Regions from separate parts of the Lysobacter sp. Soil_C_15 genome, predicted to be linked through region 2. Evidence: riboswitches for the same ligand, from Rfam matches in the RefSeq annotation. Region 2 holds a riboswitch; the other holds the start of a gene.
What was found. A riboswitch is a leader RNA that binds a small molecule or an ion and turns the genes downstream of it on or off. The one in region 2 is predicted to bind glycine.
Positions count from the first base shown of each region.

Region 1: linked by a shared signal. The riboswitch ahead of AC3A57_RS03250 (trimeric intracellular cation channel family protein) and the one ahead of gcvP (aminomethyl-transferring glycine dehydrogenase) in region 2 are both predicted to bind glycine.

Region 1 is NZ_JBDGIR010000001.1:756,183-767,185, reverse strand. Features, by position in the region: gene AC3A57_RS03260 (hypothetical protein) at 1-894, shown strand, start outside; gene AC3A57_RS03255 (ABC transporter ATP-binding protein) at 891-1,718, shown strand; glycine riboswitch at 2,139-2,235, shown strand; gene AC3A57_RS03250 (trimeric intracellular cation channel family protein) at 2,427-3,032, shown strand; gene AC3A57_RS03245 (MFS transporter) at 3,322-4,986, opposite strand; gene AC3A57_RS03240 (DcaP family trimeric outer membrane transporter) at 5,093-6,442, opposite strand; gene acs (acetate--CoA ligase) at 6,811-8,763, shown strand; gene AC3A57_RS03230 (endonuclease domain-containing protein) at 9,036-9,419, opposite strand; gene AC3A57_RS03225 (response regulator transcription factor) at 9,537-10,205, shown strand; gene AC3A57_RS03220 (hypothetical protein) at 10,267-10,941, shown strand.
Region 2 is NZ_JBDGIR010000004.1:151,255-162,257, reverse strand. Features, by position in the region: gene AC3A57_RS11130 (hypothetical protein) at 1-373, shown strand, start outside; gene AC3A57_RS11125 (hypothetical protein) at 703-1,119, shown strand; gene AC3A57_RS11120 (hypothetical protein) at 1,176-1,400, shown strand; gene AC3A57_RS11115 (hypothetical protein) at 1,755-2,444, shown strand; gene AC3A57_RS11110 (DUF2846 domain-containing protein) at 2,441-3,040, shown strand; gene AC3A57_RS11105 (diguanylate cyclase domain-containing protein) at 3,125-4,141, opposite strand; gene AC3A57_RS11100 (hypothetical protein) at 4,771-5,214, shown strand; gene AC3A57_RS11095 (hypothetical protein) at 5,280-5,789, shown strand; gene gcvP (aminomethyl-transferring glycine dehydrogenase) at 5,880-8,753, opposite strand; glycine riboswitch at 8,962-9,054, opposite strand; gene AC3A57_RS11085 (VOC family protein) at 9,293-9,748, shown strand; gene AC3A57_RS11080 (multidrug effflux MFS transporter) at 9,748-11,003, shown strand, end outside.

The DNA of each region.
Region 1 (11,003 bases), on a different contig from region 2:
GCGTTGGCGACCCCCTGGCTGTTGCGCGCGTCCGGCGAACAAGGCGCCGCCCTGGCGGCGGCGGTGCCGCGGCTGGTCGCACAACTGCCTCTGCCGTTCGCGCTGATCGCGCTGGCGCTGGGGCATGCCGCCGCGCGCGGCCGGCTGGTCGCGCTGGACGAGCATCTGCGCCTGGGCTGGTGGGCGGCGGCGCCGATCGACCCGCGCCGCGGCACCTGGACCCTGATCGTACTGGCCGCGCTCGGTGCGGCCGCCGCGGCCTTGCTGGCCGCGCTGACCCTGCGCGGCTGCGGCGGCGAGGCGGCGGCCTGGCGCAGCGCCAGCCTGATCGTCGCCGGCAGCGTCGCCGCCGGGGTCGTGCTGGGTCTGGTGTCGAGTTTGCGCCATCGCCGCCAGCCGACGCGGCGCGTGCGCGAAGGCGCGCGCCAACCGCTGTTCGGCCTCGCCTGGCTCGACGACGCGCGCCTGCCGCATGTCAGCGACTGGCAGCGGCGCGAAGCTTTGCTGCGTTGGCGCCGCGGCGGCCGGGCCTGGATGATCGGCGCGGTGCTGCTGGCGATGCCGGGCGGCACCGGTCTGGCGACCGGCGCCGGGGTGCTGGCGATCGCGGTGGCCTTGGCCTGGTTCAGCCTGGTGGCGCAGGCCTGCGCGGTCGCGGCGCGCGCGGCCGATGAGTTGCTCGCGGCCACGCCGCGGCCGGCCGATGCGCTGGCGCGCGCGGCCTGGCGCTATCCGGCCTTCGCCTACGCCTGCGCGGCGGCCTGCGCCGGCGGCGGCGCGCTGCTGCTCTCGTTGAACTGGCGCGCGCTGCCGCTGTTATGGGGCGTGCTGGCGCTGACGGCGCTGCCCTTGCTGCCGGCCTGGCGCCGGCGCGGCGCGCAGGCGGGCCCGTGAGCCGGCCGCCCTCCACCCCCGGCGACGCGTCGATGCGCGATCCGGCCGCGGCGACGGCGGACGAGGCGATGCTGCAACTGGATGGGCTGCAGCATCGCTACGACGAACACGCAGTGCTGCACGGCATCGACCTGGTCCTGCGCCGCGGCGAATTCGCCGCCCTGATCGGGCCGAACGGTTCCGGCAAGACCACCCTGCTGCACTGCCTGGCCGGCCTGCAGCGGCCGAGCGCGGGGCGAGTGCGGATCGGCGGCCACGACCTGGCGCGCGCGCCGGTGGCGGCGCGCGGCCTGCTCGGTTTCGCGGTCGATCCGGCGCGGCTGCCGCCGCTGCTGAGCGGGCGCGAGTGCCTGCGCCTGTTCGCCGGCACGCGCGGCCTGGGCGAGGTGCCGGCGCCGACCCTGGCCCTGGCCGAGTGGCTCAACCTGGGGCCGATGCTGGACCGGCGGGTGGGCCAGTATTCGCTGGGCACCCGGCAGAAGCTGGCGATCGCGCTCGGCCTGCTCGGCGAGCCGCCGCTGCTGGTGCTGGACGAGCCGCTCAACGGCCTGGACCCGCTCAGCGCCTATGCGCTCAAGCGCCATCTGCAACAGCTCGCCCACGAGCGCGGCACCACGGTGTTGCTGGCCACCCATTCGATCGACGTCGCCGAGCGCTTCATCGATCGCGCCCTGTTGCTGGTCGACGGCCGCCTGCGTCGCGACTGGCCGGCGCCGGAGCTGGCCGCGATCCGCGCCGACCCGCAGCGTTCGCTGGAGCAGGCGATGGTCGAAGCGCTGTCGGCCGAGCGCGAGGCCGCCGGGGCGCGCGGGTCAGGCCGGTGACGGCGTAGCGGCGGTCGTGCGGTCGCGGCTCGCGCCGCTGCTACCCTTTGAAGCGGAGCCGTTTTTGTAGGAGCGGGGTCCCACGGGGATTTCCTCCGGTCATACGCCGCGACGCGGGGCGGCCGGTGGCGTCGTCGCTGCGAGGCAGCGGTCGCGGCTTACGCCGTTCCTACAGGCGCATGAATCCCCGCGTGCCAAGGGATGGGAGCGGCGTCCCGCGGGAGTTTCCTCCGGTCGCGAGCCGCGACCGTGAGGCGGCCGATCGCGGCGCAGCGCGCCGAAGGCGGCCATGCTCCGCGCGCCGGGGTGTTACCATGCCGGCCGTTGCAGAAGAGTGGCGCCGGCCCGCGGCCGCGCCCGCCGAAGGCGCAGGCTCCCATAATCGCTCAGGCTCGGCCTCCGGCCGGAACACTGCCACGACATCGCCGATCTGGAGAGAGGCCGCGCAGCGGCCCACCGAAGGGGCAAGCGGCCGCAAGGTCCGCGCAAACTCTCAGGTAAAAGGACAGCGGGAGCGGCACCGCGGCTTCGGTCGCGAAGACAGCCCAGGCGTGCGCGCGACGCGAGTCCGCGCCGCCGTCGCGCGCGTCGCCCGCCGCACGCCGTCGCCACGCACTCGCGCGGCGACGATCCGCGCCGCGGTGGCCGCGCACTCCGGCGCTTCGCTTCCCGGCCGCGGCTCTCCCGTCCTGCGCCGGAGCACCGCCCGTGTTGTTGTCCCTGATCTACCTCATCGCCATCAGCGCCGAAGCCATGACCGGCGCGCTCGCCGCGGGCAAGCGGCGCATGGACCTGTTCGGCGTGGTCACCATCGCCTGCGTGACCGCGCTCGGCGGCGGCTCGCTGCGCGACATCGTGCTCGGCCACTATCCGCTGGGCTGGGTGCGCCATCCCGAGTATCTGGCCTACACCGTCGGCGCGGCCCTGGCTGCGACCTTCCTGGCCAAGCGCCTGCAGCGCCTGCGCCGCGCCTTCCTGTGGCTGGACGCGTTGGGACTGATCGCCTTCACCCTGATCGGCTGCGCGATCGCGCGCGAGGCCGGCCACGCGCCGGCGATCGTGGTGATCGCCGGCATGCTCACCGGCGCCTTCGGCGGGGTGTTGCGCGACGTGCTGTGCAACGAGATTCCGCTGGTGTTCCAGCGCGAGCTGTATGCGGTGATCGCGCTGCTGACCGGCGTGGCCTATCTGCTGCTGTTGCGGCTGGGCGTGGCCGAGAACGCCGCCGTGCCGATCTGCCTCGGCGGCGGATTCGCCGCGCGCCTGCTGGCGATTCGCTACGAATGGGAGATGCCGAAGTTCGTTCATTCCTGAGCGGGGTCGGGACTCGGGGCTGGGGACTCGGGACTCGAAAGGCTGTGCCGGGCCGCGGCGGGAAGCAACGAGTCGCTTCGCGGTTTTGGCCTGGACGCTGCAAGCGAACCCACCGAGCCAACAGTGGCTATGGACACTCCGAAGCAGCGCTTTTCATACTGACTACGAGTCCCGAGTCCCGAGTCCCGAGTCCCGAGTCCCGAGTCCCGAGTCCCGAGTCCCGCCGCAAGCAAGAACGCCGGCCCAAGGCCGGCGTTCTTGCTCGTGCAGCGCAACCCGGGCAGCGGGCTCAGAGCGTGATATCGCGATCCTTGGTTTCCGGCAGGAACAACGCGCCGATCACCACGGTCATCGCCGCGACCACGATCGGATACCACAGGCCGCTGTAGATATTGCCGGTGGCGGCGACGATGGCGAAGGCGGTGAACGGCAGGAAGCCGCCGAACCAGCCGTTGCCGATGTGGTAGGGCAGCGACATCGAGGTGTAGCGGATCCGGGTCGGGAACAGTTCGACCAGCCAGGCCGCGATCGGGCCATAGACCATGGTCACCAGCAGCACCAGGAAGGTCAGCAGCACGATCACCATCGGCGTGTTGATCTGCGCCGGGTCGGCCGAAGCCGGGTAGCCGGCAGCCTTGAGCGCATCGCCGAGCTGCTTGCCGAACGCGTCGGACTGGGCTTTGAACTCGTCCTTGCTCAGCGACTCGCCCTCGAAGCTGGTCAGGGCGGTGCCGCCGATGCTGACCGTGGCCACGCTGCCGGCCGCGCCGGGCGCGTTCTTGTAGGGAATGCCCTTCTTGGCCAGCGCCGACTTGATGATGTCGCAGGACTGCTTGAAGGTCGCCTTGCCGACCGGGTCGAACTGGAACGCGCAGCGGTCCGGATCGGCGGTGACCACGACCGGCGACGCGGTCACCGCGGCTTCCAGGGCCGGGTTGACGTTATGGGTCAGCGCCTTGAACACCGGGAAGTAGGTCAGCACCGCGATCAGGCAACCGGCCAGCACGATCTTCTTGCGCCCGATCTTGTCCGAGAGCCAGCCGAAGAAGATGAATCCGCCGGTGGCCAGGGCCAGGGCGATGGCGATGTAGATGTCGGCCTGGTTCGGATCCATGCCGAGGGTCTTGGTCAGGAAGAACAGCGAATAGAACTGTCCGCCGTACCACACCACCGCCTGGCCGGCGGTGGCGCCGAGCAGGGCCAGCAGGGCGATCTTGCCGTTCTTGGAGAAGAAGCTCTCGGTGATCGGCGCCTTGGAGGTCTTGCCCTCGGCCTTCATCTGCTGGAACAGCGGCGATTCGGCCAGCTGCATGCGGATCCACACCGACACGCCGAGCAGCAGCACCGAGAACAGGAACGGGATGCGCCAGCCCCAGGCTTCGAAGCTTTCCTTGCCCAGGTAGTTGCGGCAGCCCCAGATCACCAGCAGCGACAGGAACAAACCCAGGGTCGCGGTGGTCTGGATGAAGCTGGTGTACAGGCCGCGCTTGCCGTTGGGCGCATGCTCGGCGACGTAGGTCGCCGCGCCGCCGTACTCGCCGCCCAGCGCCAGACCCTGCAGCAGGCGCAGGGTGATCAGGATGATCGGCGCGGCGATGCCCAGGGTGGCGTAGCTGGGCAGGATGCCGACCACGAAGGTCGCCAGGCCCATGATCACGATGGTGACCAGGAAGGTGTACTTGCGTCCGATCATGTCGCCGAGCCGGCCGAACACCAGCGCGCCGAACGGCCGCACCGCGAAGCCGGCGGCGAAGGCCAGCAGGGCGAAGATGAACTGGCTGGTGTCGTTGAGGCCGCCGAAGAACTGCTTGCCGATGATCACGGCGAGCGAGCCGTACAGGTAGAAGTCGTACCACTCGAACACGGTGCCGAGGCTGGAGGCGAAAATGACCTTGCGGTGGCCCTTGGTCAACGGCGCCGCATGGGACGGAAGGCTGGCGGTGGTGCTGGACATGAGCTGTTCCCCCGAACAGTGGATTGGAGCGGACTAGGGCCCGCCGGGGTCGTAACGGACGCGTCGTCGAACGGTCGCGGCCGGTCCGGCCGCGACCGCGCGATCGTCAGAAGCTGTACTTGACGTGGGTCTGCAGACGGTTGATCTCGCCGCGGTCGCCGGTTTCGATCTCGCGCTGGCCCCAGATGTACTCGGCGCCCAGGTCGAGCTTGGGAATCGGCGTGTAGATCAGGTTGATGTGCGCGGACTGCGCCGACTTGGTGATGCCGCGCCCGGTCAGGGCGGTGTCGTTGTCGTACTCGGCGCGCGAGTAGAACAGGTTGCCGCGCAGCTTCGGGCTGAACACGTGGCGCCAGCCGACGAAGCCGGAGATCAGGTCGATGTTCTCCAGATCGCCGCTGGCGTCGAGCACCGCGTCGTTGCTCAGCGCCAGGCCGACGTAGCGGCCGATGCCGCTGCCGGCGGTGACCATGTAGCGCAGATCGTCGTTGGCGCCGACGTTCCACTTGCCCGACACGCTGACGCCGTAGCCGGTGTTGGTGTCGTTGGCGCGGCCGGTCTGGTACTTGAGCTGGCGCGCCAGGGCGCCGACGCTGAAATGGCCCCAGTCGCCCTTGGCGGTATAGCGCGCGGTCACGTCCGGCACCGCGCCGTCGTCGCCGGCGATCTGGGCCATGTTGCCGCGGAACGGGGTGTAGACCGTCTCCGGATTCTCGATCGAGAACGACCACGGGCCGCTGGTGTAGCGCAGTTGCGCCTGGCGTACGAACACCGTGCCCTCGGTGGGGCCGAGGAAGTCGACCGTGTCCGGCAGCGCCGCGGTGTCCTGGAAGTTCGACCAAGCCTGGCCGGCCAGCCACTTGTTCCAGGTCACGTAGGCCTGGCGCAGGGTCAGCGCATAGGTGTTGGTGGCGACCTCGCTGCCGGTGAAGGCGGTGCTGCCGCCGCCGTAGAGATCGAATTCCAGATAGCCCTTGAGCTTGTCGCCGCTCTCCAGGTCGGTGTCGGCGGCGAACCAGAAGCGCGAGAAGTTGGCGCCCATGTCGGTGTCGCTGCCGCCCTCGCGGGTGGCCGCGCCGCCGACCGGAATCGCCTTGGGCACGTAGAACAGGCGTCCGACCGAGCCGTCGGCGATGTCGCCGTCGTTGGTCTGGGTGACCGAGGCATCGAGCTTGATGAAACCGCCGTAGCTGAAACGCGTGCCGGGATTGGCCGAGGGACTGATCGTGCTCGACTGGATGGGGTTCTTGGCCGGCGCTGCTGCGATCGCCGCCGGCGCCGCGGCCTGGGCGGCCTTGACCTCGGTGACCTGGGTCTGGACCTGTTGCTGCTGCGACACCAACTGCTGGACCATGCGCTCCAGTTCGGCGACGCGCGCTTCCAGTTCCTTCTCCTTCGCGGTCTGGGCGAAGGCCAGACCCGGCAGCGCGAGCGCGACCAGCAGCGCCGCGGCCAACGGCCGCCGCCGCGCTGGCGCGCGATGTAGTGCGATTTGGGCAGAACTCCCCATGTACATCGTGACTCCCTCCCGAGATTGCCGCCGGTGCAGACGGTCGCGGCCAGCCTGCGCGCGGCTCCGGCGAGGCAACCATTCGCCTTTGGTCGTAACACGACGCAGTCAGCAAACCATTTACGACCAAGGTCTAAACCGTTGTCGCAGCGGCGCAGGTGCTGAATGCGGCAAACTGGCGGCCCTCGCGCGCACGCGCGAAGAGGGGGCCGCGACGAGCGCCGCGGCACCCGACCGGCCGGGCAAGACACGATCCGCGCCGGGTCGGCTATAACGCTCGTCTACGTCGTCACCGCCTGCCTTTCGGAGCCCCCATGAGCCACCCCGCCAGCGTCTACCCGATCGATGCCGACTTCGCCGCGAAGTCGCGCTACCGGCGCGAGGACTATCAGCGCCTGTACGCCGAGTCGGTGAACGACCCCGAGGGTTTCTGGGGGCGCGTCGCCCAGCGCCTGGACTGGTTCAAGGCGCCGACCAAGATCAAGAACGTCAGCTACGACCTCGCCGATTTCCGCATCAAGTGGTACGAGGACGGCGAACTCAACGCCAGCGTCAACTGCCTGGACCGGCATCTGGCCCAGCGCGGCGACAAGACCGCGCTGCTGTTCGAGCACGACGACCCGAACCTGCCGGCCGAGCGGATCAGCTACCGCGAGCTGCACGCGCGGGTCTGCCGCCTGGCCAACGCCCTGCGCAAGCTCGGCGTGGGCAAGGGCGACCGCATCACCATCTATCTGCCGATGATTCCCGAAGCGGTGGTGGCGATGCTGGCCTGCGCCCGGGTCGGCGCGATCCACTCGGTGGTGTTCGGCGGCTTCGCCCCGAACTCGATCGCCGACCGCATCGCCGACTGCGCCAGCAAGCTGGTCATCACTTCCGACGAAGGCCTGCGCGGCGGCAAGAAGATTCCGCTCAAGGCCAACGTCGACGCGGCGTTGAAGCTGCCCGGCACCAACTCGGTCGAGACCGTGCTGGTGGTGCGCCACACCGGCGCCGCGGTCGACATGCAGATGCCGCGCGACCGCTGGTACGACGCGGTCGTGGAAGGTCAGCCCGACAGCTGCGAGCCGGAGCGCATGAACGCGGAAGATCCGCTGTTCATCCTCTACACCTCCGGCAGCACCGGCAAACCCAAGGGCGTGCTGCACACCACCGGCGGCTACCTGACCTACGCCAGCTTCACCCACGAGGCGGTGTTCGACCTGCGCGAGGACGACGTCTACTGGTGCACCGCCGATGTCGGCTGGGTCACCGGCCACAGCTACATCGTCTACGGCCCGCTCGCCAACGGCGCCACTGCGCTGGTGTTCGAAGGCGTGCCGAACTACCCGGACGTGTCGCGGTTCTGGAACGTCATCGACAAGCACCAGGTGACGATCTTCTACACCGCACCGACCGCGATCCGCGCGCTGATGCGCGACGGCGACGAGCCGGTCAAGAAGACTTCGCGCAGTTCGCTGCGCCTGCTCGGCACGGTCGGCGAACCGATCAACCCCGAGGCCTGGCGTTGGTACTTTGATGTGGTCGGCGATGCGCGCTGCCCGATCGTCGACACTTGGTGGCAGACCGAGACCGGCGGCATCCTGATCACCCCGCTGGCCGGCGCGACCGATCTCAAGCCCGGTTCGGCGACCCAGCCGTTCTTCGGCGTACAGCCGGCCCTGGTCGACGCCAACGGCGGCGTGCTCGAAGGCGAGGCCGAGGGCAACCTGGTGCTGACCGATTCCTGGCCGGGCCAGATGCGCACCGTGTACGGCGACCATGCGCGCTTCATCGAGACCTATTTCAAGACCTACCCGGGCAACTACTTCACCGGCGACGGCTGCCGCCGCGACGCCGACGGCTACTACTGGATCACCGGCCGGGTCGACGACGTCATCAACGTCAGCGGCCACCGCATCGGCACCGCAGAAGTCGAGAGCGCGCTGGTCTCGCACCCCAAGGTCGCCGAAGCGGCGGTGGTCGGTTTCCCGCACGACCTCAAGGGCCAGGGCATCTACGCCTACGTGACCCTGATCGCCGGCGAAGCGTCCAGCGAGGACCTGCGCAAGGAACTGGTGGCCTGGGTGCGCAAGGAAATCGGCCCGATCGCCACCCCGGACCATCTGCAGTGGGCGCCGGGCCTGCCGAAGACGCGCTCGGGCAAGATCATGCGCCGCATCCTGCGCAAGATCGCCGAGAACGCGCCGGACCAACTGGGCGACACCAGCACGCTGGCCGATCCGTCGGTGGTCGAGAACCTGGTCAGCGAGCGGTTGGGGCGGTGAGGTAGGGCTTTAGCAAGGCAAGGGCAACAGCAACAGCAACAGCAAATCCCCCCCTGGCCCCCCTTTTTCAAAGGGGGGGATCGGTAGGTTGGGACGTTAAGTGCTCGTAGTCTGCTGGGTCCGCTATCCGCTATCCGCTATCCGCTATCGGCTATCGGCTATCGGCTATCGGGCATCGGCTGTCGGCTGTCAGCCGCCGCAATGAGTGCTGCCGTCGCTGTTGCTGTTCCCCCCTTTGAAAAAGGGGGGCAGGGGGAATTTGCTCTTGGCTCTCAGCTTCTGGTTCCCGCCCTCTCCGCCAGCCGCCGTTGCATCACCCGATAAATCTCCTCCATCACCGCCGTCGTCTCCTTGAGCACCTGCAGATTGTCGAACCGGATCACTCGCAGCCCCAGCGCCTCCAGATCCGCAGTGCGTCTCGCGTCGGCGGCCAAACCCGACGCAGTCGCGTGCTGGGATCCGTCCACTTCGATCACCAGCCCCGCCGCAGGCGCGTAAAAATCCGTCACATACCCCAGCAATGGCTTCTGCCGATACACCTGAACGTCCAACACTTGCCTGCGCCGCAGCCGTTGCCACAGCCGCGGCTCGGCCGCGCTGAGCCCCCCGCGCAAGCGCCGGGCCGGGGTTGTGAGACGGGGTTCATACGGTTGCACACCTGCACTTCACCCGACTTCACCCATCGTCCAATAGCGGACGAGCCCCCGACAGGACGTAAGATTCCTCCCATGCACGTCGTCCGCAGCGCCGCACCCCAGCCCAGGCCCTCCCTCATGCCGACCCTGCTGATCGCCGACGACCATCCGCTGTTCCGCGAAGCCCTGCGCGGTGCGGTCGCCCGCGTTCTGCCCGACGCCGCCCTGCGCGAGGCCGATAACGTCGACGCGCTGTACGCCCTGGTCGAAGCCGAATCCGACGCCGACCTGTTGCTGCTCGACTTGAACATGCCCGGCGCGCAGGGCTTCAGCGCCCTGGTGCATTTGCGCGCGCTGCACCCGCAGTTGCCGATCGTGGTGGTGTCGGCGCGCGAAGAGCCGGCGACGATGCGCCGTGCGCTCGATCACGGCGCGGTCGGCTTCATCCCCAAATCGGTCGATGCCGCGACCCTGGGCGAAGCCTTGACCACCGTGCTCGACGGCGATCGCTGGGCGCCGGCCGCGGCGATCGCCGCGCCGGCCGCCAATGCCGAAGAGCACGATGCCGCGCACCGACTGCGCGACCTCACCCCGCAGCAGTTCCGCGTGCTGCAGATGCTCGGCGCCGGCCTGCTCAACAAGCAGATCGGCTACGAGCTGGGCGTGTCCGAGGCCACGGTCAAGGCCCACGTCACCGCGATCCTGCGCAAGCTCGGCGCCAACAACCGCACCCAGGCGGTGCTGATCGCCGGCCGCCTGGCCCTGGATCCGGGCGCGATCGTGCCGCCGCCGGAAGAGGCGGACTAGGCAGGCGCGCCGCTGAGCGTGCGCGTGTCCGGCCGACGGCCGGTTGCGCCGACGCGGCGCTTTGCCCGATCGACGCGCATCCGCGAGCCGCGCCGATCCGTACAATCTCCCCATCGCCGCGCGACGGCGGCCGGCCCTGCGGCTTGCTGCGGCGGCGCGAGGGGGACGAATGGCGACGACATGCGCACGCCTGCGCGACAGGCGCAGGCTGCTACTGCGGATCGCGGCGATCTTCGCGGGTCTGGGCTTTTGTATCGGCCAGGCATCGGCGCAATCCGCCGCTGCCGACGACTGCACGTTCGACCAGCAAGCGCAGACGCAGCGCCTGCGCGAAGCCGCGGCGCGCCAGCGCGGCGGCCGGCTCGGTGCGGACGGGAACACGGCGACCTGGCGAGCGCGCAACGGCGACACGGTCCGCGTGGCCTACGGCGGCTGCGCCGATCTGGGCACCACGGTGAGCCTGCGCTATGCCATGGCGCGCCGCGCGCCCTCGGCCAAGGAGGCGATCGGGCGATTGCTGGCGGCGATCGAAATCTATTGGTCGCCGGCCGAGGCCGCGTACGTCGGCAAGGCGATCCGCGCTGCGCAAGACCGATCTGCGCAGGACCCGGCCGCGCACGGCGAGGCCGGCACGGTCGTCATCGTCGGGCCGCTGGAACCCGGGCCGGGCTTTTCGTTCGGCTTCGAACTGCGCCTGACGCCGGAGCAGGCCTCGGTGTCCTGGCAGGGCGGCTGAGCGCAGCCAAACGCAGCCGCGCCGGCTGACTGCGGCCCGCGGCAAGGCAAACGGAAGTGGAC
Region 2 (11,003 bases):
TCTTATTGACAGGTGTAGCGCTGCGGGTCAGCTGCGCGTTGAAGATGAAACCGTATTTGATCTTGATGCTTTGCTTGCCAAGTTGTTGGCTGGGAAAGCTGTTGACGGCAACGAGGTTATCAATTGCTGGAATATGTTGATCGATATACGAGGGGCTCTAAAAAACAATGTTTGTGTTTCGTTCGATCTGAACGAAAGCGCCCTGTTGAATAGTTACGATCATTTTCTTTCGATGACATCTGTTGGGGATATGGTTGGAATTGGATTTCACGAGCTGACCGAGGCTGATTTGGCAAATGCCGCTGAGGTTGTCTCAAACGGAATGCTGGTTCTCATGGATCTTGTCGGTGGTCGGTCTGTACATGTTGAGTAATTGCCCGACACCCGGGCCTCGATAGAGGCGGTCGAAAAATCGGGTCAGAGCACCTTTCCATCCAGATCTGTTGGAAAGCCGCTCTGACTCGGTTCGTCCGGATCACCCGCGACGGCCCCAGCAACACGCCGCTCGAAACCTGCGGCTACGACAAGACCGGCAACCGCACCAGCCTGCTGCACGCCGGCACCACCACGACGTACACGTACCCGACCGCCAGCCACCGCCTGACCCAAGTCGGCGGCGTCGCCCGCGGCTACAACGCGGTCGGCAACACCACCAGCATCGGCGGCACCGCCAAGGAGTTCGTCTACAACGGCAACGACCGCATGAGCCAGGTCAAGCTGGCCGGGGTGGTCAACCGCAGCTACCGCTACAACGCCAAGGGCGAACGCGTCGCCGCAAGCAACGGCGCCAGCGGCCCGGTCGCGATCTACACCCTGTACGACGAAGCCGGCCACTGGCTCGGCGACTACGACGCCAACGGCGCGACCCAGCAGCAAGCCGTGTGGCTAGGCGAGTCCCCGGTCGGCGTCCTCGCCGGCGCCGGCACCGCGCAGAAACTGCACTACGTCCAACCCGACGCCCTGGGCACCCCGCGCACGGTGATCGACGCCACCCGCAACGTCGCCATCTGGAGTTGGAACGCCAAGGGCGAAGCCTTCGGCAACGACACGCCCAACCAGGATCCCGACCAGGACGGCACTGCGTTCGTGTTCGACCTGCGCTTCCCGGGGCAGCGGTAAGACGGAGCGGCGATGAGTCGGAATCTACTGCTGCTTACGATGCTGGCAGGGTGGCTATGGGTTTCGCCGCGTCCGGCCTTCGCGGCCGATGTGGCGACGCTGTTGCGGTCGGTGCCGCCCGGCGATTCGATCCGTTTCGGCCGCAGCGGCGATTGGCGTTGGCCGAGTACTGTCCGGACAATACCTGCGAACGGATCGAGGTCGATGCGAAGGCGAGCCGGGCCGATCTCGAACGCTTTTCGCCGGCTATCTCCGGCGCGCAGGCACTTATCTCCATCTGAAGGACTGGCGGCGGCGCGACGGCCTGGGTGTCGAGGTGCGGGAGCGGCTGGCTGGTTTGGCCGGATCGCATTGCCGGCCGGAGGATGTCGACTGCGCGCTGGCCTGGTTCGCACGGCGCTACCGGCGCGCGGCGAATTCATCCGCTACGACGAAGGTGGGCGCTCGATCGAGCCATACTCCGTGCTGGAAGCGCTCGTCCTCCGCGCTGAGCCCTGACCTGGCACGTTCGGCCGACGGCGCGCCCTGGGCAACGCGCCACTGTGACCATATTGGCAAAACCGCCGCGTTCGGATAGCGTGGCGCCGCCAAGGCGATCGGGGGGGGCGCCTGCAGTGTCTGAACTATCCAGCGTATTGATCGCCGTCCTGGCCTTGGCCGAGGCGGGCGCGGCGATGCCCGCCAACGAGGCGGCGACGCCGGTATCCCGGTCGTCCACTGCGACGGTTGCCGTACCGGCGGCCGCGGCGCCCAGCATCGGTTCGGCCGTGCCGGCGGCGGACGCGATTGCCGCCCAGACCGCGCCTGTCGTCCGTATTCCGGCCGATACCGTCGTGACCTTGGAGACGACCGAGCCATTGACCTCGGCGACCTTGAAGCGGGGCGACAAGTTCGGCTTGCGCTTGGCGCAGGCGCTGACCGTCGACGGCGCCACGATGGTGCCGGCTGGAGCGGTTGCCGTGGGCGAGGTCGTGCACGCCGAGCGTTCGCGCAGCGGCGGCAAGCCGGGCGAGCTGTTGCTAGCCGCTCGATATATCGAACACGCAGGCCTGCGCCTGCCGCTGCGCGGGTTCCGGATCGGCGCTGCCGGCGTGGATAAGTCGGGCAAAGTGGCCGGCTTGGCGGTGCTCATCGGCGGGTTCGCCATGTTCGTCCGCGGCGGCGAAATCGAAATCCCGGCTTTCACTCAAGCCGCAGCGAAGACGGCGCAGGCCGTCGATATCGCAGATCCGGCGATGCACTCTTCCCGGCCCGAAACGGCATCCGCTACCGCGGCCGATAACTCCATTTCCGCACCATCCGCCAGTAATGAGGAAGTCCGATGAAGTCGTTGTCGTCTGTTGCATTGATCGCGCTGCTGTTGCCGTCGTCCGCGGCTCTGGCGGAGTCGGCCTGGAAGTACAAGTCTGCGGACCCTGCCAAGCAGGTGCAGGTCGCCTCGGCCGCCACCGGCGGCGCCGGCGCGCAAGACTCGGTCAAGCCGGCGGCCCAGGCCGAGGCGGCGGTCGAGCCCGCCGCTAAGGCCGATCAAGCTGCTCCGCAGGACGCCAAGCCCGCCGCGGTCACGGCCGCAGCGACCGGGCGCATCGCGCCGCCGCCGGCAGGCAAGGGACAGATCGTGTTTTTCCGTCCGTCGAAGTTCGTGGGCGGCGCGGTCGGTTACAAGGTCCGCGAAGGTGCCACCGAACTGGGCAAGCTGCGCAGCGGCAAGTATTTCGTGGTGGCGGTCGAGCCGGGTGCGCACGAGTACACCGTGCATTCCGAAGCCAAGGACATTCTCAACCTGGAAGTCGAGGCGGGCGAGACCTACTACGTGCAGGGCACCATCACCATGGGCATCCTGGCCGGCCGGCCGAACCTGTCGCCGTCCACTCAGGAAGCCTTCGAGGCCATCGCCGACAAACTCAAGCTGGCCCAGTAAGCCGCGCACCGGCCAGTCCGAACGCAAACGCCCCGCAATCGCGGGGCGTTTCGGTTTCTCGGCGAAGCATGCGGGGCGCCGCGCTCAAGCCGATTCGCGCACGCCCTTCTTGCTGCGCTTGACCTGGTACATCGCCTGGTCGGCTTTCTCCAGCAGCTCGCCCAGTTCCAGGCCGTCGTCCGGGTAGACCGCGTAGCCGATGCTGGCGTCAAGCGGGATCGGGCGCTGTTCGAACTCGAACGGCGGCTGCAGCGATTCGGCGAAGCGGCGGGCGCGGGTTTCGGCGCTGTCGCCGCGTTCCAGTCGCGGCAGGATCACCGCGAATTCGTCGCCGCCGACCCGGGCCACGGTGTCGCCGGCGCGCGAGCTGCTTTTCATGCGTTGGGCGAACTCGCGGATCGCGGCGTCGCCGGCGCGGTGGCCGTGGCGGTCGTTGACCGGCTTGAGCCCGTCCATGTCCAGGTTGAGCACGGCGATGCGGCAGGCGTCGCGCTGGGCCAGGGCCAGGCTGTGGCGCAGGCGGTCGTAGAACAGGGCGCGGTTGGGCAGGCCGGTCAGGGCGTCGTGGGTGGCCTGGTGGAACAGCTCGTTGGTCTCGTACTTGGCGGCGTGGTACATCGCCGCGGCGATCAGGCCGGACATCAGGTCGAGCACCTGCAGGTCGGCGTCGTCGAAGCCGGCGGTGCGCGCCGACATCACTTTGAGCACGCCGACCGTGGATTCGTGGTGCTTCAACGGCACCACGATCATCGAGCGCAGGCCGACCGCGCGGCAGGCCTCGCGGTCCACCCGCGGATCGGTTTCCGAATCGTCGCAGCGCAGCGGCCGGCCCTCGGCGACGCAATGGCCGGACAGGCTGGCGTTGCGGCGCAGGCGCATGCCCAGGCTGGCTTCGGCGATGCCCGCGGCGGCGCGGTAGACCATGTCTTCGCCCTCGGCCAGTTCGACCACCGCGCCGATCGCTCCGGTCAGGGCCTGGGCGCGCACGGTCACCAATTGCATCACGCCGCCGAGGTCCAGGCCGAGCCGGGCGATGTCGGTTTGGGTTTGGATGACCTTGAGCAGGCGCTCGGAGGGATCTTGCGCGATAGGGGCTTGCACGATCGGGTCCTGCATGTTCGTTACGCTGCCCGGACGACGGCCCAGTATAGACCGCGGGCTTGACCGCGAAGGCGCGGACGCTGAACCGCATCCGACGCGCAGCCTTCCAGGCCGGGGTTTGCGGCCGCCGTGGCAGGCTCAAGCTGCGCCAGCGCGAAGAAAGCACATTATCCGGGGCGACGGACGGCGGTCCCCTGGCGCCGAATGGAAGGGGCGAGCGAGCGGCAATGACGATGAGATTGCCGAGCCGGGCTTGCGAATGCTCAGCGCAGCCGTCGCCGGACCCGGCCTCTGCCGGCGCCGGGCATCCGCTGCGATCGGCATGGACAGCGCCGAGTCGAACGGGTCTTGTCGAATGGGTCTTGCCTAATCGGGCGATAGCCCGGCATACGTCTCGTACGCCTTCAAATGGCACCCCGCGACCAGCGATGCTGGAACGCAGGCAAGGCTTGGGCCGGCAGACGCGATCTGCGGCGGCGGGCCTGGTCGAGGCGGAACGGCCGAGTCCCGGACGGACGATCGCGTAAGCCAGGCCAAGGAGCGCCAGGCTTGCCGACGATGCTTCCATCGTTCGGCCCATCGCACGAAACCGGCGCTGTCGCGCCGCCAGATGGCAGGAGCCAGACTAGATGATTCAGGTTCTATCGGCGCTGGATTCCATCCGCAAGCGCCCTGAGATGTTTCTCGATACCGCGCTGAAGTTGGATATCGCGATCGCGCTCGAGTTGCTTACGACCGCGATGCATCAGGGCGTGGAGTCGTTGACGGTGCACAAACACGGCGATCTGCGGGCGATAGGCGCGTCGTCGTCGTGGCTGTGCCGCCACGAGGACGCGCCCGCGTACGTGTTCGACCGTCTGGTCGGCCTGGACGGCATTGCGAACTCGTTCCGCGGCGAAGTGCTGTTGACGGCGTTCGCGCCCTTCTATGCGGTGGTGGAGGGCGGGCAGGTGCTGTACCGATCCTCGGATGCGGTCGCCGAGGATGTGCTGCGCGAGGTCGGCGCCCGGGCAGGTCATTTTTCCGTGGTGATCGGCTCCCGGGCCGAGGCGGGGCCGGGGACGGATCGATAGATGCCGTCGGGCGCGCAAGCATGCGCCCGACCGGGGCGGGATTTGCGGCCGAACGGAGCGCAGCGATGAGTTTTGCCAGAGCTTTGCGATTGGAGGCGGGCGGCGATTTCGCGGCGGCATGTTCGGCTTACGAGGAAACGCTCGCGGCCGGCGGTCGCGATATCGACGGCTACATCAACTTGCTGGTGCTCTACTGGCAGATGTCCGAATACGGATTCTCGGCGGCCAACGGGCTGGATCGGCGGCTTGTCGCCGGGGCCGGCGAACGCCGGTCGGCGATGTTGCGACAGCCGCCCGGCTGGGTGTCGGAAACGGCGCCTTACCGGTTCTGGTCGCGTTACATCCGTTGGGCCGACTTCGGCGAGCCGTTCGAAGTCGAGGAATGCATCGACTGGTTGAAAAAGTTCCCCGGTTACTCCGAGCCGGCCTTCTTCGTTTTTTCGGCCAGCGCGGGGCGGCGGTTCGGCGACGAGGCCGCGGCGCTTTCCTGGCGCATCCAGTCCGATCCCGCCATCCGCGCGAAGTATGTGAGGTCGGTCATCGAAAGCGTTCGGCGGGTCGATCCGGCGCGTTGACGAGCCGCTGAAGCCGTTCGTGCGCGGCGCATGTACGAAGAGGCCCCGCGCGAGCGGGGCCTTCGGTTCGAGCGAGATGGCTGCCGATGCTTACGCCTCGGTTTCCTCTTCCTTGTACGCATCCACCGGGATGCAGGCGCACATCACGTTCTTGTCGCCGTAGACGTTGTCCACGCGCGACACCGGCGGCCAGTACTTCTGCAGCTTCAGCGAGGGCAGCGGGAACGCGGCCAGCTCGCGCGGGTAGGCGCGGGTCCACTCGCTGGCGGTGACCTGGGTGGCGGTGTGCGGGGCGTGCTTGAGCGGGTTGTCCTCGCGGTCCAGGCGGCCTTCCTCGACCGCGCGGATTTCGTCGCGGATCTGGATCATCGCGTCGATGAAGCGGTCCAGCTCGTGCAGCGATTCGCTCTCGGTCGGCTCGACCATCAGCGTGCCGGCGACCGGGAAGCTCAGGGTCGGGGCGTGGAAGCCGAAGTCGATCAGGCGCTTGGCCACGTCCTCGGCGCCGATGCCGGTGGCGTCCTTGATCGGGCGCAGGTCGAGGATGCACTCGTGCGCGACCAGGTCGTTGCGGCCGGTGTACAGGGTCTCGTAGTGCGGGGCCAGGCGCTTGGCGATGTAGTTGGCGTTGAGCAGGGCGACCTGGGTCGCCTTGCGCAGGCCGGCAGCGCCCATCATGGTGATGTACATCCACGAGATCGGCAGGATCGAGGCCGAGCCGTAGCTGGCCGCGCTGACCATGCCGACCGCGCCGTCGCCGCCGAGGGTGCGCGGCAGGAACGGGGCCAGGTGCGACTTGACCGCGCAGGGGCCGACGCCCGGGCCGCCGCCGCCGTGCGGGATGCAGAAGGTCTTGTGCAGGTTCAGGTGCGAGACGTCCGAACCCCACTTGCCCGGCTTGGCCACGCCGACCAGGGCGTTCATGTTGGCGCCGTCGGTGTACACCTGGCCGCCGTGCTTGTGGATGATCTCGCAGATCTCGACCACTTCCTCCTCGAACACGCCGTGCGTGGACGGGTAGGTCATCATGATCGCGGCCAGGCGGTCGCTGTACTTCTCGGCGTTGCGGCGGATGTCGTCGACATCGACGTTGCCGTTGGCGTCGGTCTTGGTGACCACCACGGTCATGCCGCACATCTGCGCCGAGGCCGGATTGGTGCCGTGGGCCGAATCCGGGATCAGGCAGATGTCGCGATGGCCTTCGCCGCGCGAGCGGTGGTAGGCGCGGATCGCCAGCAGGCCGGCGTACTCGCCCTGCGCGCCGGAGTTCGGCTGCAGGCTGACCGCGTCGTAGCCGGTGCATTCGACCAGCATCGCCTCGAGCTCGTCGATCAGCTGCTTGTAGCCCACCGCCTGGTCGGCCGGCGCCAGCGGATGCAGGTTGCCGAACTCCGGCCAGGTCACCGGGATCATCTCGGCGGTGGCGTTGAGCTTCATCGTGCAGCTGCCCAGCGGGATCATGGTGCGATCCATCGCCAGGTCCTTGTCGGCCAGCGAGCGCATGTAGCGCAGCAGTTCGTGTTCGCTGTGGTGGGTGTTGAACACCGGGTGCTGCAGGAACGCGCTGCGGCGGCGCAGGCCGGCCGGCAGGGCGTCGGCGGTGGCGGCGTCGAGCGCGTCGATGTCGTCGATGCGGGCGCCGAACAGCGCGGCCAGTTGGACGACCTCGGCACGGGTGGTGGTCTCGTCCAGGCTGATGCCGACCCGGTTCGGGTCGCCGGAGTAGTTGAGGTTGATCCGCGCCGCGGTGGCCTTGGCGCGCAGGGCGTCGGCGTCGACCCCGACCACGTCCAGGGTGTCGAAGAAATCCGGGCCGACGGTCAGGCCGGCCTGGCGCAGCGCGGCGGCCAGGATCGCGGCCAGGCGGTGGACGCAGCGGGCGATCCGGGTCAGGCCCTCGGGGCCGTGGTAGACCGCGTACATCGAGGCCATCACCGCCAGCAGCACCTGCGCGGTGCAGATGTTGGAGGTGGCCTTCTCGCGGCGGATGTGCTGCTCGCGGGTCTGCAGGGTCAGGCGGTAGGCCGGCTTGCCCTCGGTGTCGACCGAGACGCCGATCAGGCGGCCCGGCATCGAGCGCTTGTAGGCGTCGCGGCAGGCCATGAAGGCGGCGTGCGGGCCGCCGAAGCCGAACGGCACGCCGAAGCGCTGGCTGTTGCCGACCACGATGTCGGCGCCCCATTCGCCGGGCGCGGCGATCAGGGTCAGGGCGAGCAGGTCGGTCGCGACCGCGACCAGGCCGCCGCGCGCGTGCACGGCGTCGGCCAGCGCCTTGTGATCGCCGATCTGGCCGTAGGTGTTGGGGTATTGCAGCAGCACGCCGAAGCTGTCGCTGTTGAGCGCTTCGTTGTCGTCGCCGACCTGCAGCTCGATGCCCATCGCTTCGGCGCGGGTGTTCAGCACTTCCAGCGTTTGCGGGTGCACGTCCTTGGAGACGAAGAACAGGTTCGACTTGGACTTGGCCGAACGCTTGGCCAGGGTCATGGCCTCGGCCGCGGCGGTGCCTTCGTCGAGCAGCGAGGCGTTGGCGATCTCCATCCCGGTCAGGTCGGCGACCATGGTCTGGAAGTTGATCAGCGCCTCCATCCGGCCCTGCGAGATTTCCGCCTGGTAGGGCGTGTAGGCGGTGTACCAGGCCGGGTTCTCGAGGATGTTGCGCAGGATCACGTTCGGGGTCAGGGTGCCGTAATAGCCCTGGCCGATGAAGCTGCGGAACACCTGGTTGCGGGTGGCGATGGCGCGGACCTTGGCCAGCGCCTCCACTTCGCTGATCGCGGCCGGCAGGGCCAGCGGCTGGGTCGACTTGATCGAGCCGGGAACGATGGCGTCGGTCAGCGCTTCGAGCGAGTCGTAGCCGACCTGCTTGAGCATGTGGCCGATCTCGGCGTCGTTGGGGCCGATATGGCGCTCGATGAAGGCGTCGTGGTGCTCGAGATCGCGCAGGGAAGTGGCGTTGTGGCTCATGGGCAGGGGCGTCCGTTGGCAGCGTGCGGTGCCGCACGCGAGGCGCCCCTCTGTCCTTTTGCCTGAGAGTTTGGAAGCGCGCTGCGGCTCAGGCCGCTTGGGGGAGGGGGGCGCTAAGGCCGCTCCTGTCCGCGCTCGCTTCGTGCACCTTCGGCGCCGGTTCCGTCCCGCGTGTCGCTGCGGGCCGGTCGGTCTCTCCAGAGTTTTGTACCCGACGGCGGTATGGGGCCTGAGCGATTACGGGCGTTGCGCCTTCGGCAGCGACGGGCCAGGGGCCGGCCGCTTCTCCCACCGCGGGTGTCAAGCCGCCGATTATAGCCGCTGGCGAGCGCGGCGGGGACGGGGCCGGGGCGGCGGCCGCAGCCCCGGGTGGCGCCGGCCGCGGCCTCGGTCAGCGGCCTCGGTCAGTGGCGTGCGGGCCGGGGCTGCGCCGCGGCGGCCCGCGCCGGCCTTACGGACAAATCGAAACAACTCCGCCGCCCGTGCCGCCGGCCGGGCGGGAGTATGCTGACGCCCCGTTCATGCGATAAGGCCCGACGATGTCCGAGCGACCGTTCAGTCTGTTGCACCTCGATCACGTGGTCCTGCGGGTGCGCGACACCGCGGCGATGGCGGCTTTCTACTGCGACGTGCTCGGCTGCCGCCTGGAGCGGCGCCAGGACGAGATCGGCCTGGTCCAGCTGCGCGCCGGCCTGTCGCTGATCGATCTGGTCGACGTGAACGGCAAGCTCGGCCGCATGGGCGGGGCGCCGGCCGGCGCCGAGGGCCGCAACATGGACCACCTGTGCCTGCGCGCCGAGCCGTTCGACCGCGCCGCCATCGTCGCCCATCTGCAAGCCCACGGCGCGCGCATCGGCGATTTCGGTTCGCGTTACGGCGCCGAAGGCGAGGGCCCCTCGCAGTACCTGTACGACCCCGAAGGCAATCTGGTCGAGCTCAAGGGCCCGCCCGACGAGGTCCCGATCGACACCGACGCATCCAACGCCGCGAGCTGATGAGCGCACCTTCCCAGTCTTCGGCGCCCGCACGGGCGCTGCCGTTGTCGATCCGCCGCCTGGCTCTGTTGCTGGGCGGGCTGGCGATGTTCGGCCCGTTCTCGATCGACACCATCTTCCCCGCGTTCCCGGTGATGGGCGCCGAGCTGGGCGCCGACAAGCTGGCGATGCAGCAGACCATCAGCGTGTACCTGATCGCCTACGCGCTGATGAGCGTGGTGCATGGGCCGCTGTCGGACGCGATCGGCCGGCGCAAGGTGATCCTCGGCGGGCTGGGGGTGTTCACCCTGGCGTCGGTGGCGTGCGCTTTGTCGGAGCAACTGTCGACGTTGTTGTTCTTCCGCGCGATCCAAGGCCTTTCGGCGGGGGTGGGGCTGATCGTCGGCCGCGCGGTGATCCGCGACCTGCTGCACGGCGACGACGCCCAGCGGCTGATGAGCCAGGTGATGATGATCTTCGGCATCGCCCCGGCGATCGCGCCGGTGATCGGCGGCTGGATCCTCGGCTGGGCGCACTGGCCGGCGATCTTCTGGTTCCTGGTCGGGTTCTCGGTGCTGCTGTGGATCGCGGTCGCCCTCGGCCTGCCCGAGACCCATCCGCCGCAGGCGCGGCTGTCGCTCAAGCCCAAGCGGCTGCTGCGCGACTACGTGGCGATCTGGCTCAACCCGCGTTTCCAGCGCCTGACCGCGGTCGGCGCGTTCAATTTCGGCGCGCTGTTCCTGTACATCGGCTCGGCGCCGGCGTTCGTGCTCGACATCCTCAAGCTCAGCGAACGCGAGTTCGCCTGGTTCTTCGTGCCGACCATCGGCGGCATGGTGCTGGGCTCGTTCGCCTCCGGCCGCGCCGCCGGCAAGATCAGCGGCGATCGCCTGGTCGGCATCGGCTTCGGCTTCTGCGCGCTCGCCATCGCCGTGAACCTGGGCTACAACCTGCTGGCGCCGGCGCCGCAGGTGCCGTGGGCGGTGCTGCCGATGTGCATCCTGGCGTTCGGCATCGCCCTGGTGTTCCCGATCGTGACCTTGTCGATCCTCGACATGTACCCGCATCAGCGCGGCTCGGCTTCGTCGCTGCAGGCCTTCGGCGGCCTGGTGGTGAACGCGCTGTTGGCGGGGGTGGTTTCGCCGCTGGTCAGCGGCAGCGCCGTGGTCCTGGCGATCGTGTCCTCGGTGCTGACCGTCGCGGCCTGGGGCTTTTGGTGCTGGGAAGCCTGGGTCTCGCGCAGCGGCCGCTGTGCGCGGGTGCCGGAGGACGCGCC